2 linked regions of the Buchnera aphidicola (Therioaphis trifolii) genome follow. The protein of the gene in region 2 interacts with the protein of the main gene of each other region in a pairwise test. Links are inferred from orthologs where the notes say so. Each region holds a gene or a part of one and is shown on either strand. Other genes may lie near its edges.

Evidence for each region.
Region 1: the proteins of D9V81_RS00880 (region 2) and groL interact in binary tests that used the Escherichia coli proteins (3 or more experiments, as listed by UniProt). The link is inferred for Buchnera aphidicola (Therioaphis trifolii) from one-to-one orthologs.

What each region holds. Positions count from the first base shown.
Region 1 is NZ_CP032996.1:8,986-20,395, reverse strand. The notes cover bases 1,135-4,055. They hold groL (chaperonin GroEL), read right to left. Parts: upstream 3,458-4,055; coding sequence 1,811-3,457; downstream 1,135-1,810. Other genes in these bases: D9V81_RS00090 (co-chaperone GroES), read right to left, coding at 3,508-3,801; D9V81_RS00100 (elongation factor P), read right to left, coding at 1,135-1,702. In the rest of the region: 16S rRNA (guanine(966)-N(2))-methyltransferase RsmD, read left to right, coding at 1-335; D9V81_RS00105 (ATP-binding protein), read left to right, coding at 392-1,129; more of D9V81_RS00100, read right to left, coding at 1,124-1,134; tRNA uridine-5-carboxymethylaminomethyl(34) synthesis GTPase MnmE, read right to left, coding at 4,179-5,540; membrane protein insertase YidC, read right to left, coding at 5,586-7,172; rnpA (ribonuclease P protein component), read right to left, coding at 7,312-7,662; rpmH (50S ribosomal protein L34), read right to left, coding at 7,670-7,813; dnaN (DNA polymerase III subunit beta), read left to right, coding at 8,017-9,117; gyrB (DNA topoisomerase (ATP-hydrolyzing) subunit B), read left to right, coding at 9,188-11,410.
Region 2 is NZ_CP032996.1:187,869-192,659, reverse strand. What follows is about bases 1-2,819. They hold D9V81_RS00880 (nucleotide exchange factor GrpE), read right to left. Parts: upstream 1,733-2,819; coding sequence 1,268-1,732; downstream 1-1,267. Other genes in these bases: dnaQ (DNA polymerase III subunit epsilon), read right to left, coding at 2,508-2,819; gpt (xanthine phosphoribosyltransferase), read right to left, coding at 1,806-2,276; smpB (SsrA-binding protein SmpB), read right to left, coding at 727-1,209; tadA (tRNA adenosine(34) deaminase TadA), read right to left, coding at 226-702; acpS (holo-ACP synthase), read left to right, coding at 1-198. Outside these bases: more of dnaQ, read right to left, coding at 2,820-3,212. UniProt on the Escherichia coli protein: Participates actively in the response to hyperosmotic and heat shock by preventing the aggregation of stress-denatured proteins, in association with DnaK and GrpE. It is the nucleotide exchange factor for DnaK and may function as a thermosensor.

The sequences.
Region 1 (11,410 bases), 170 kb from region 2 along the record:
AAAAAAATAAAAAAATAATATATAATTTAAAAAAAAATATTTTAAGATTAAAAATTAAAAATATTAATGTTATTAATACAAATACATTATTTTGGTTAAAAAAAACATCTTATAAATATGATATTATTTTTTTAGATCCACCTTATGATGGTAATATTCTTCAAAAAACAATTAACTTAATTAAAAATTATAATTTAATTAAAAATGAAGGATATATATATATAGAAACAAAACGTAATAAAAAAATTCAATATCCAAAACAATGGATATTATATAAAAAAAAAAAAACACATAATATTAATTATAGATTATATATTTTTAAAAAATCATATTAAATAATAATAATTTATTTTTATATTAATAAATTATAAAATATAGGTTAAAAAATTCAATGAATAATAAAAAATTTTTAAAAAAATTAAAAAATATTATTCCTATTCATATTATACCAAAATTTCAATATGAAACAGATTTATTAAAATGGAACAAAAAACAAGAAAAAATTTTTTCTAAAAAAATTATTCAAAAAAATAAAAATATAAAAATCAAAAAAAATTTTAAAAAATCAGGAATTAAAAAATTATATATAAATTGTTCATTCAAAAATTATCATATTGAACATGATGGACATAAAAAAGTATTATCTTTAACTAAAGATTATGCAAAAAATTTTAATAATCACATTTCAAATTTTATTTTTTTAGGTCGACCAGGAACTGGAAAAAATCATTTAGCTACAGCTATTGGAAATTATCTTATATCAAAAGGAAAAAAAGTTTTTATTACTACAATTTCAAATTTAATGTTAAAAATTAAATCTACATTTAATAATCAAGATAAAAAAAATACTGAAGAAAAATTTATAAATTATTTAAGTAAAATAGATTTATTAATTTTTGATGAAATAGGAATACAAACACAATCAAAATATGAAAAAATTATTATTAATCAAATTATAGATCGAAGATATTCTTCTAAAAAATCAACTGGAATGTTATCTAATTTAAACTTTTATGAAATAAAAACAATATTAGGGGAAAGAATAATTGATCGAATGAAATTTGGAAATAGTTTATGTTTAAATTTTAATTGGAATAGTTATAGAAATAAAAATCAAATAAAATTATAATTTATTTACTCTAGAATGATATTCTTCAGTTCGAGTATCAATTTTAACAATATCACCTACTTGAATAAATAAAGGCAAGGGCATTACTAAACCAGTATGTAATTTATATAATTTTAATTTAGTATTACTCATTGTAGAATTTAAACTTTTACCTGAAAGATCAGAAACAACTTTTAAATTTACAAAATTATTCATTTCTATTGATATAGGATTATTATTCCAAAAAGTAATTAAATAATCATTTTGTTCTAATAACCATTTATATTTATTTTGAATAATATTTTTATTTAAAGATAATTGTTCAAAATTTTGACGATGCATAAAATACCAATTATTATCATTATAATATATATACATATATTTAATATCATAAACATCAGCTCGTAATAAACCATCAGTAGAACGAAAAGTTTTTTCTATTAATTGATTAGTTAATAATTTTCTTAACTTTACTCTCGAAAATGCTTGTCCTTTACCAGGTTTAACAAAATCAACATTTTCAATAGAACATGGTTGATTTTCAAATAATACTTTTAAACCTATTTTAAAATTATTACTAGTATATAAAATCATATAATATATAATATTAAAAAAAAAAAATATAAAATTATAATAATTACCCCTAAACAAAAATTTTATTTAGGGTAATTATTAATATATTTTTAAAAAATATAAAAAAAATTACATCATTCCACCCATTCCACCACCCATTCCTCCTGGAGCAGGAGCACTAATATCGGATTTTTCTTCTTTTGGTAAATCAGTAACCATACATTCTGTTGTAATCATTAAACCAGCAACAGAAGCAGCATATTGTAAAGCAGAACGAGTTACTTTAGTTGGATCTAATATTCCAAAATTAATCATATCTCCATATTGATCAGTAGCTGCATTATAACCATAATTACCTTTACCATCTTTAACATTATTAGTTACTACAGATGGTTCTTCACCTGAATTAGAAACTATTTGACGTAAAGGTGCTTCCATAGCACGCAATGCCACTCGAATACCTACATTTTGATCTTCATTTTGACCAGATAAACTTGAAATTCGACCAGCTACTCTTACTAATGCTACACCACCTCCAGCAACAACACCTTCTTCTACTGCAGCACGAGTTGCATGTAATGCATCTTCAACACGAGCTTTTTTCTCTTTCATTTCTACTTCTGTAGCTGCACCTACTTTTAATACTGCAACTCCACCAGATAATTTTGCTAATCTTTCATTTAATTTTTCTTTATCATATTCTGAAGTAGATTCTTGTATTTGTTGTCTAATCTGATTAGTTCTATTTTGAATTGCATTTTTATTACCAGAACCACCAATAATTGTTGTTGTATCTTTAGTAATAACTACTCTTTTTGCTTGACCTAAATCATCTAAAGTAGATTTTTCTAATTCCATAGCTAATTCTTCAGAAATTACTGTTCCTGAAGTTAAAATAGCAATATCTTGTAACATTGCTTTTCTTCGATCGCCAAAACCTGGTGCTTTTACAGCTGCTATTTTTACAATTCCTCTCATAGAATTAACAACTAGAGTAGCTAAAGCTTCTCCTTCTAAATCTTCAGAAATAATTAATAATGGTTTACTGGATTTTGCAACAGATTCTAATAAAGGTAATAATTCACGAATATTAGAAATTTTTTTATCTGCCATAAGAATATATGGATTATCTAATTCTACTATTCCAGTTTCAGGTTTATTAATAAAATAAGGTGATAAATAACCTCGATCAAATTGCATACCTTTTACAACTTCTAATTCATCCTGTAATCCAGTTCCTTCTTCAACAGTAATTACACCATCATTTCCAACTTTTTCCATAGCTTCAGAAATTAATTTTCCAACAGTTTCATCTGCATTGGCTGATATTGTACCAACTTGTGTAATAGCTTTAGAATCAGAACATGGAACAGACATATTTTTCAATTCTTCTACTGCATTAATAACAGCTTTATCAATACCACGTTTTAAATCCATAGGATTCATTCCTGCAGCAACTGCTTTTAATCCTTCATTAACTATCGCTTGAGCTAATAAAGTTGCAGTAGTAGTACCATCTCCAGCAGCATCATTCGCTTTTGATGCTACTTCTTTTACCATTTGTGCACCCATATTCTCAAATTTATCTTCTAATTCAATTTCTCGAGCAACTGATACACCATCTTTAGTAATACTAGGTGCTCCAAAAGATTTATCTAAAATAACATTTCTTCCTTTAGGACCTAAAGTTACTTTAACTGCATCAGCTAAAACATTAACTCCACGTAACATTTTTACTCTAGCTTCATTTCCAAATTTTACATCTTTCGCTGTCATGTGCATATTCCTTAAAATATAAATATTTTAATTAATTTATAAAGAATATATTACTCTTCAACAATTGCTAAAATATCACTTTCTGTTAAAATTAATACTTCTTCATTATCTATTTTTTCTGTTTTTGCACCATATCCTTCATTAAAAATAACAGTATCACCTAATTTAACATCTAATGGTTTTATATTTCCATTTTCTAAAACACGACCATTACCTACTGCTATTACTGTACCTCTAGTTGATTTTCCAGCTGCAGCACCAGTTAAAACAATTCCTCCTGCTGATTTTAACTCTACTTCTTTTTTTTTAATAATGACTCGGTCATGCAATGGACGAATTTTCATTTAATTATACTCCTTAAATTCGTTTTTTTAATAGCGACCTAAAAAATTATTTTCTTTAAATAATTAATATATTTTTATAAATATAATTACTTTTAATAACATATTTAATTATATGGATACATATGAAAATTTTCAAGGGTAAATATATTATAATATATATATAAAAATATAATATTTATTATAAATAAATTATTTTTTAATAATATACATTATAAAAAAATAATAAAAACTATTGACATAAACTATAATTTTATGTTTTAATAAATATGCTATATTTGCCCGGATAGCTCAGTTGGTAGAGCAGGGGACTGAAAATCCCCGTGTCGGTGGTTCAATTCCGCCTTCGGGCAAATTAAAAATACAATATTAAAATAATTTTATTTTCCAATACAAAAATTTTTAAATATAGAATTTAAAATATCATTCGAAGTAACTGAACCAGTAATTTCATTTAACATATTTTGTATAATTTTTAAATCTTCAGCTAATAATTCTATATTTTTTAAAATAAAACAATTTATTTTAGCATATTTTATTTGTTTTTTAATTAATCTTAAAATATTTAAATGTCTACGTCTCACTAAAAAAATTGTTTCTATACTATCATGATTAGATTGAAAAATTAATTTTTTTAAATATTTTTTTAAAAGTTTGAAACCATATTTTTTTTTTGCAGAAATTATAATATATGTATGATTATTATAATATTTTTTAATTTGGGGAGTTCTATTAGAAAGATCACATTTATTAATTATAAATGTTACTTTATCTTTATGAGTTATTTTTTTTAAAAATTTAACAATTATTTTTTTTTTTTTAAATAAAGAAAATGTATCATCAAGAACAAAAAAAATATGATCTGATATTTTTATTTGTTCCCAAGATTTATTAATTCCAATTTTTTCTATAATATTATTTGTTAATCTAAATCCTGCAGTATCTGTAATTTGTATTGTTATTCCTTTTATATTAATAAATTCATTTAAAACATCTCGTGTTGTACCAGATATATTTGTAACTATTGCAGAATCATTTAAAGATAATAAATTAAATATACTTGATTTTCCAACATTAGTTGGTCCAACTATAACAAATTTAAATCTTTCACGAAATGTATGATTTGATTTTGCAATAATATTAATTTTTTTTATATCATTAAAAATATATTCTATTTTTTTTTTTATTTTATAAAAATTTATATTATAATCTTCATCTGGAAAATTTAATATTGTTTCAATTAACATTCTTACATTAATAATATTATTAATTAAATTATTAATTTTTTTTGAAAATACACCTTGTAAAGATTTTAAAGAAGATTTTATACTAAATTCAGAATTTGCATTAATTAATTTAATAATAGATTCAGCTTGTATTAAATCTAATTTACCATTTAAAAAAGCTCTCTCCGAAAATTCTCCTGGACGCGCAATACGAATATTTCCAAAAGATAAAATAGATTTTATTAATAAATCTAAGATTACTGGATTACCATGTCCATGTAATTCTAATACATCTTCTCCTGTAAAGGAATTTGGTTTAGGGAACCATATTGCAAGACCTTGATCAATAACATCGCCAATAGAGTCTAAAAAAGACGAATAATACGCATATCTTGGAGAAGGTAATGTTCCTAAAACTTTATTAGCAATATATTGTACTTTACTTCCAGATATCCTTAAAATACCTACTCCAGATCTTCCATAAGGAGTAGATTGTGCTATTATAGTATCAGTCATATTTTTATTTTTTTTTTTTAATATTATATAAATATAATTTATAATTTATTTTTTAAAATTATTTTTTAAATTATAATTAATAATTATTTGTTGTAATATAGTTACTAAATTACTAAATGTATAATATAATACTAAACCAGATGGAAACCATAAAAAACAAACAATAAATAACATAGGTATAAAATTAATTATTTTTTCTTTAAGTGAAAGAGGAAAATTATTTGCAGGAGATGTTTTTTGCATAAAAAAAACTGTTATACCCATTAAAATAGGTAAAACATAAAATGGATCTTGAGCTGATAAATCATTAATCCAAAATATAAAAGGAGAATGCCTTAGTTCTATTGAATTAATTAAAACATAATATAATGCAAAAAAAATAGGCATTTGTAAAATAACAGAAATTAAACCATTAAATGGATTAAGATTATGTTTTTTATATAATTGTACTATTTTTTCATTTAATTTTTTATTATTATTTTTAAATTGATCTTTAATTTTATTAATTTCTGGTTGTAATATTTTCATTTTAATAGTAGAAATATACTGTGATTTAATTAAAGGATAGGTCATCATACGAATAATGCATGTAATTATAATAATTGCACAACCCCAATTATTAAAAAAATAATATAATAAATTTAAAAAATGAAATAATGGTTTTGAAATAAACCAAAACCACCCATAATCTATAATTTCATCAAAATATGGAGCAAAAGATGACATTTTATTTTGAATTTTTGGACCAAACCAAAATGCAATTCTTTTAATTTTTTTTGTTTCAGGAAAAACAAAAAAATTTGATGATTTATATCCTAAAATTATATTTTGATTATTTTGAGTAAGATAAATAGTATTATTATCTGATGCATCTAAAATCCAGGCAATAGAAAAATATTTTTTAAAAAAAGAAATCCACCCTTTTTTTGATATAATATGTAATTTTTTATTTATACATTCATGAAAAAAAAATTTTTTATATTTTTGATTATCTTGAGAATATGCAATATTATCAAATTGATTATTTTTAACATTTAAATTATTAGAATTATTATTTAAATAATTTTGTTGTAATTCTCCAAATATATGATATGATAATGTATTTAAATTATGATTATATATTTTATATTCAATTTCAATATCATAACATCCTTTTTTAAATATAAATGTTTTAATAAAATATATTCCATTTTGGATTTTTGATTTTATTGAAACAAATAATATTTTTTGTCCATTTAATAATGAAAAATATGAACGATTTGAATTATATATTATTTTTTTTTTATAATTAATATTATATTTATTTGTTTCAATAATACCACTATCAATTTGTTTTAAATTATGCATAGAATTTAATAATTTTAATTTTTTAAAATCTTGTAATTTATCTTGATAATTTAACAATTTTCCTTGATATATAAATCCACCATTTAAATTAATTTTTAAATCTATAACATCAGTTTTTACATGAATATTATTTATTTTATTAACATGTAATTTATTATATGTAGTATCATAATAAATTTTTGTTTTTAAAACATTTGTTTTACATAATTTAAAAATTAAAAATTTCCAAATAAAAAATGAAAATAATAATAAAATAAAAATAAAAACAAAACGCTGTAAACGCATTTTAAATATTCTCTTATATTATAAAATGATATATATATAATTTATTATGTATAAAAAATTTTTTAAAATTATTATATTAAATTAAAATATAATATATAAATTAAATATTTTTATAATAAAATAAATTTATTTAATAATATTAAAAATAATATTTTATCCACATTTTTTTTAAAAAAAATATTAATTTTAATCGATTAATTTTTAAAATATTTAATGTAGCAATAATTACAAAATCATAATTCAATAAATAATATTGTGATAAACGAAAACTTTCTCGAATTAATCTTTTTATTAAATTTCTTTTATAAGCATGTTTAGAAACTTTTTTTGAAACAATAATACCTAACCTAGGAAAATTAAATGTATTTTTAATAGTTAATATTTTTAATAAAAAAGTTATCCTTGTTTTTGGTTTATTAATAAAAACTCTTTGAAAGTCTTTAAAAGTTAATAAACGTAATTTTTTTTTAAAAAAAAAACGATATTTCATTATCATATTATTTTTTAGAAACTGTTAATCGAAAACGAATTTTTTTTCTTCTTCGTGATAAAATATCACGACCAGATCGAGTAGCCATTCTTGTTCGAAAACCATGTACACGATTTCTTTTTAATAAAGATGGTTGAAAAGTACGTTTCATAAAATATCCTTATAATATTAATACAAATAATTATTGATGATTTTAAAATATAAAAAATATATTAAATTATTTTTATATGAAATTAATATAATATTTTTATTTATTAAAATAATAATATCAAATATATAAAATAATTATAATAATTTTAATATATAAAAAAATTATTTAATTATGTAATAAAAATAAATAACTAATAATAAAATATGAAATTTACTATTAAAAAAACAATTCTTTTAAAATCATTACAAAAATTAAATAGTATTATTTATATTAATTATAAAAATGAAATTATTAATAATATTTTATTTCATATTGAACATAATAATACATATTTAATAAGTACAAATTTAGAATTAGAATTAATTGCAAAAATAAATTGCATAATTATTGATCAAATAGGTGAAATTATTGTATCTGCAAAAAAAATATTAAATATTATTCGTAGTTTTCCAAATAATTCAGAAATAAATATTATAGTAAAAAATAATATTATGAAATTACAATATCATAATATTTATTTTAAACTTCATGTATTAAATCCTAAACATTTTCCACGATTTCAACAAAAAAAAAATATAGATTATATTTTAATTAATCAAGATAAATTTAAAAATATTATTTATAATACTCATTATGCAATGGCAAAACAAGATATACGACATTATTTAAATGGAATGAATATTGAAATTAATAAAGGAACAATATTATCTGTGTCTACCGATGGTTACAGAATGGCAATTTCAAAAATTAATTATGAAAATATAAAAAAAAAAATTTCTATTATTATTCCATATAAAACAATATTAGAATTAATAAAAATTCTAGAAGAAAAAAATAATAAAATTAAAATTAGTTTTAATAAAAATAGTATTAAAATTTATTTAGAAAAATATATTATATCTAGTAAATTAATAGATAATCAATTTCCAAATTATAAACAGTTTTTAAAAATAATTTTTCAAAAAAATATTATTATTAATCGACAAAAAATTAAAGAGGCTTTAACAAGAGCGTCAATTTTAACAAATCAAAAAATTCCAGGTGTAAGAATTATTATTACTAATGGAATATGTACTATAAGTGCTAATAATGAACAAGATGAAATAGTTAAAGAAAAATTTAAAATTAATTATTTTCATACACCAATAGAATTAACAATGAATATTCATTATATTTTAGATGTAATTAATATTATTGATAATGATACAATTAAAATTTTATTAAATAATGAAAATTCTAGTATATGTATCCAAGATAATAAATTTAATAATTCAAATCATATAATTATGCCTTTAATTTTATAAAAAATAATTAATTTTTTATTTTAAAATATTATTTTTTATTATGATATATAAAATAGGAATATTATGAAATATGTATAATTCTTCTAATATTAAAATTTTAAAAGGATTAGATGCAGTAAGAAAACGTCCAGGTATGTATATTGGAAATACAGATGATGGTAGTGGATTACATCACATGGTTTTTGAAATTGTTGATAATTCTATTGATGAAGCTCTAGCTGGATATTGTAAAAAAATTCAGGTTATTATTCATCCAGATCAATCAATTTCTGTAAAAGATGATGGAAGAGGAATACCTATAGATATACATCCTGAAGAAGGAATTTCATCTGCAGAAGTAATTTTAACTATGTTACATTCTGGAGGAAAATTTGACAATAATACATACAAAATTTCAGGTGGTTTACATGGAGTTGGAATTTCTGTAGTAAATGCATTATCTAAAAAATTAAAATTAACAATATATAGAAATGGAAATATATATCAACAAACATATAAAAATGGTAAACCGATTAATAAATTAAAAATTATTGGTAAAAAAAATTATACAGGTACAAAAATTCATTTTTGGCCAAGTTATAAAATATTTACTCATATTATTAATTTTAAATATGAAATATTATCCAAAAGATTAAGAGAACTTTCTTTTTTAAACCCTAATATTGAAATTCAAATACAAGATATAAATAGAAATTTAAAAGAAATATATCATTATACTGGAGGAATTAAATCATTTATTAAATTTTTAAGTAAAAATAAACAACCTATTCATACACAAATTATATATTTTAAATCTATAAAAGATAACATTGAAGTAGAAATTGCTATACAATGGAATAATTCATTTAAAGAAAAAATTTATTGCTTTACTAATAATATTCCTCAAAAAGATGGAGGAACACATTTATCTAGTTTTAGAACAGCAATTACAAGAACTATAAATAATTATATTAATAAAGAAGGATATAATAAAAAAAATACAATTCAAACTATTGGAGATGATACTAGAGAAGGAATAATTGCAATTATATCAATTAAAATGCCTAATCCAAAATTTTCTTCACAAACAAAAGAAAAATTAGTATCTTCTGAAGTAAAAGCAATTATAGAATCAATTATTACAACAAATTTAACAGATTTTTTATTAGAAAATCCTAAAGATTCTAAAAATATCATTAATAAAATTATTCATGCATCTAAAATTAGAGAAGCAGCAAAAAAAGTAAGAGAAATTAGTAAAAAAAAAGGCATTATTGATTTAAGTGGTTTGCCTGGAAAATTAGCAGATTGTCAAGAAAAAAATCCAACATTATCAGAAATTTATTTAGTTGAAGGAGATTCTGCTGGAGGATCAGCAAAACAGGGAAGAAATAGAAAAAATCAAGCTATTTTACCATTAAAAGGAAAAATATTAAATGTAGAAAAAGCTACATTTGAAAAAATGATTGCATCACAAGAAATCGGAACAATTATTACAGCTTTAGGATGTGGTATTGGAAAAATAGATTATAATCCTGAAAAATTAAGATATCACACTATTATTATAATGACTGATGCTGATATTGATGGATCTCATATAAGAACATTATTATTAACTTTTTTTTATCGATATATGCCTGAAATTATTAAACGCGGACATATATATATAGCACAACCTCCATTATATAAAATTAAACAAGGTAAAAAAGAAATATATATTAAAAATGAAGAATTTATGTATAAAAAACAAATTAAAATTGCTTTAAAAAATTTATTATATTATAAAAAAAATATTAATAATAATACACATTCGGAAAAATTTAAAAAAATAATTTTAGAATATTTAAATATTAAATATATTTTAAAAAAATGTAATTATCATTTTTCTAATGAAATTATACAGGAACTTATATATCAACCAAAATTAAATAATTTATATAATAAAAATAATGTAACAAAATGGGTAGAAAAAATTATTTTTAATTTAAATAATAAAACAAAATATATAAAATATTCAAGTAAAATTAAAGAAAATATTGAACAAAAAACTTTTGAACCAATAATTTTTGAATTCGATAAATTAAATTTAAAAAATAATATTTATTATATTACAAATACATTATTGTCTAGTAATGAATATACTAAAATAAAAAAATTAGGTGATCAATGGATAAAATTAATTCATAAAGATGATTATATTAAACGAGGAAATAAAATAAAAAAAATTATTAATTTAGAAGCTATTATAAAATGGTTAATAAAAATAGTACAAAATGAAATTAAAATACAAAGATATAAAGGATTAGGAGAAATG
Region 2 (4,791 bases):
AAATCTATAGGAACAGGATTTCAAAATGGTATTAATTTTAAAAGTTTTGAATTATCTCATGATAAATATGGAAAACCTAATATAATTTTTTTAAAAAAAGCAAAAAAAATTTTTAATAAATTAAAAATTAAATATGTACATGTTAGTATTACAGATGAAAAAAAATATATTTTTGCAGTAATTATTATTGAAAGATAAATAAATTTTAAATTTTATATTTCAAAATTATCTTTTATTTTTAAAAAAATTTTTTATTAAATTTGTACAAGGTTTAAAAAAAATTGATTCATTTATTTGAATTTTTTTTTTTAATTTTTTAAAAATAAATTTTGTACTATATTCTTGTTCTTTTTTAAATTTACAATTTGTTCCTAATACCAATCTTTTAATACGACTTCTAATAATAGCTCCTAAACACATTAAACATGGTTCTAATGTTACATAAAGTGTAGCATTATTTAATCTATAATTTTTTATTGTTTTTCCACCTTCTTGAAGAGCAATCATTTCAGCATGTGCAGTAGGATCATGATTTGAAATAGAACAATTAAAACCAGATCCAATAATATAATTATTAAATACTAAAATAGCCCCTACAGGAACTTCACCATTAGTTCTAGCTTTATTAGCTAGAATTAATGCATATTTCATCCAAATTATATCTTGATCAATTATATTAGAATTTAAAACATATTTTTTCATATTTTAAATAAATTGTAATTTTTTTTATTTTAAAAATTTTTTTATAATTATATTTTTTTTAATATTCCATTCTCTATTTTTTATATTCATTCTCTTATCTTTTTTATTTTTTCCTTTTGCAACAGCTATTTTTAATTTACACCAGGCTTTTTTCCAATATAAAGATAAAGCAATTAAACTATAACCTTTTGTTTTATATTTTCCATATAAAAAATATATTTCTTTTTTTTTTAATAAGACTTTAATATTTCGATGTAATTGATATCGTTCATCTATATTAGAAATTAAACAAGGTTGTATATCTAAACCAATTAAGTATAATTCATTATTTTGAAAAAATAAATATCCATTACTAATATTTACTTTTTTTTTTCTTAAAGATTTTACTTCCCATCCTTGTAATATTAATCCAGATTCAATAGTTTTTTCAATAAAATAATTATAATATGCCTTTTTATTTTCTGTAATTTGAGATATTTTTCCAAAATTTTTATTTTTTAAAATTATCATATATTATTTTTTTTATAATTTAAAAAAAAATTAAATAAAATAAATATTAAAAATATTATTTTGAAACTAAAACCATAGCAGGTCTTAAAAGACGTTTATGTAAAAGATATCCTTTTTGCATAATTGTTATAATATAATTAGATTTTATTTCTTTAGAATATGAAATAGCAATTGCTTCATGTATTTTAGGATTAAATTTAATATTAGTTTGATTAATAACAGTAATATTATATTGTTTAAATAATTGAAAAAAATATTTCAAAATATTTTTTAATTCTTTAGTAATGAAATTTAAGTTTTTATTTAAAGAAGATAAATGAATTGATTTTTCTAAATTATCAATATCAGATAAAATATATTTTATAATTTTTGATAAAGAATATTTATGTGTATTATGAATATCTTTTTTAATTCTATGTAATATAATTTTTAAATCTTTTTCAGATTTTTTTTTAATAAAAGAAATATTTTTTTTTTCATCTAAAATTAAATTATTAACATGATTTATTGTATTTTTCATAATATTATATTAATAGTTTAAATACACTATAAAAAATATAGTATATTATAAATTATATAAAAATTTTTTAAAATTAAATAATTTTAGATTCTTTAATTAAAGGAGCAACATACGATATAGCCATATCCCAGGGTTGTTCAATCCAAACATTTTGAGGAATATCAATAATATAATTATCAACTAGTTTACGACCTTTAGGTTTTGCAAAAACAGTTATAAAATACGCCTTAGGATATATTTTTCGAATTAATTTTGCTGTTCCTCCTGTATCAACTAAATCATCCATAATTAAAACATTATCACCCTTTAAATTAGATTTTTTAATTAATTTTATTTTTTTTAAATAATTATCATTATAACTAGAAATACAAATAGTATCTACATAACGAATACTTAATTCTCTTGATAATAAAGTTGCAGGAATTAATCCCCCACGACTTACCGCAATAATTTTTTCCCATTTTTTAATATTCATTATTTGGTAAGCTAACTTTTTAGTATATATTTGTAACATATCCCATGTAACAATAAATTTCTTATTCATAAAAAAATATATAACTTTTAATTAACATAAATTAATAAAATAATAAATTATTATAATTAAAAAATCAATAATTTTTTATTAAAAAATTAAATATTATTTTAATAATTTAAAATAATTTAAAATATTAAAAAAATAAACGGTGCGGACGGGATTCGAACCCGTGACCTCCGGCGTGACAAGCCAATATTCTAACCAACTGAACTACCGCACCAAAAAATATTATAAAAAAATTTAATTCATCCATAAACAATTATTATTTTTTTCCATATTTTTTAAATATTTTAAATGTTTTTGATTTTCAAAATCTGATGCTTTTAAAACCCGTAATGAATTATTTAATTTATTTTTATAAATATTACATTTATTATCTTGATCTATAAAATTATTAAATTTTATTTTTTTTTGAAAACTAGTCATTCGTAAATATAATTTAGCTAATAAATTAGCATCTATTATGGCACTATGTAATTTTCTATTAATAGTATTAATTTTATATCTACTACATAAAATATCTAAATTATTTTTTTTTCCTGGAAAAATTTTTCTAGCGATTTTTAATGTATCAATTATTTTACAATATTTATTTATTGTATAAAATTTATTATTTAATTTTTTAATTTCATAATTTAAAAATGAAATATCAAATTCTTCATTATGTACTATAATTTCTGAATTTTTAATATATTGAATAAAATTGTCATAAATATCTGAAAATTTTGGTTTATTAATTAAAAATTTTTTTGTTATTCCATGAACCTTAAAAGCTTCAATATCAATTTCTCTTTCAGGATTTAAATATACATGAAAAAAATTTTTTGTTATTTTTCTATTAATAATTTCTATTGCTCCAATTTCTATAATTTTATGATTCTTATATAATAATCCAGAATCATTCATTCCAGTTGTTTCAATATCGATTGATATTTTACGATTCATTATATTATTCATAAATTTATTTTTATAAATATTGGAGCTAAGCGGGATTGAACCGCTGACCTCCTGCGTGCAAAGCAGGCGCTCTCCCAGCTGAGCTACAGCCCCGGTTCTTATTAGGCTTAAGTGGACTTGAACCACCGACCTCACCCTTATCAGGGGTGCGCTCTAACCAACTGAGCTATAAGCCTATAAATATTTTAATCAGATAATTCATGTGGGCACTATAAAAATTAATTGCATTTTATTTAAGGAGGTGATCCAACCGCAGGTTCCCCTACAGTTACCTTGTTACGACTTCACCCCAGTTATGAACCACAAAGTGGTAAGCGTTTTCCTTTTTTATGGGTTAAACTACTTGCTTCTTTTGCAATTCACTTCCATGGTGTGACGGGCGGTGTGTACAAGGCCCGGGAACGTATTCACCGTGACATTCTGATTCACGATTACTAGCGATTCCGACTTCGTGGAGTCGAGTTGCAGACTCCAGTCCGGACTAAGATACACTTTATGAGATTTGCTTGTCTTTACAGAGTAGCTTCTCTTTGTATGTACCATTGTAGCACGTGTGTAGCCCTGGTCGTAAGGGCCATGATGACTTGACGTCGTCCCCACCTTCCTCCGGTTTATAACCGGCAGTCTCCTTTGAGTTCCCGGCCGAACCGATGGCAAAAAAGGATAAGGGTTGCGCTCGTTGCGGGACTTAACCCAACATTTCACAACACGAGCTGACGACAGCCATGCAGCACCTGTCTCATAGTTCCCGAAGGCACTTTTTTATTTCTAAAAAATTCTATGGATGTCAAGACCAGGTAAGGTTTTTCGCGTTGCATCGAATTAAACCACATGCTCCACCGCTTGTGCGGGCCCCCGTCAATTCATTTGAGTTTTAGCCTTGCGACCGTACTTCCCAGGCGGTCAACTTAATGCGTTAGCTTCGGAAGCTATCTCTCAAGGAAACAACCTCCAAGTTGACATCGTTTACGGCATGGACTACCAGGGTATCTAATCCTGTTTGCTACCCATGCTTTCGCACCTCAGCGTCAGTATTCGTCTAGGAGGTCGCTTTCGCCACAGGTATTCCTCCAGATATCTACGCATTTCACCGCTACACCTGGAATTCTACCTCCCTCTACGATACTCTAGAATATTAGTTTTAAATGCAGTTCCTAAGTTGAGCTCAGGGATTTCACATCTAACTTAATAATCCACCTACGTGCTCTTTACGCCCAGTAATTCCGATTAACGCTAGCACCCCCCGTATTACCGCGGCTGCTGGCACGGAGTTAGCCGGTGCTTCTTTTTCAGGTAACGTCACAAAAAATAATTATTAGTTATTTTTCTTTCTTCCCTGACGAAAGTACTTTACAACCCGAAGGCCTTCTTCATACACGCGGCATAGCTGCATCAGGCTTTCGCCCATTGTGCAAGATTCCCCACTGCTGCCTCCCGTAGGAGTCTGGACCGTGTCTCAGTTCCAGTGTGGCTGGTTGTCCTCTCAGACCAGCTAGAGATCATAGCATTGGTAAGCCATTACCTTACCATCAGGCTAATCTCGTCTGGGTTCATCTAAAAGTGTAAG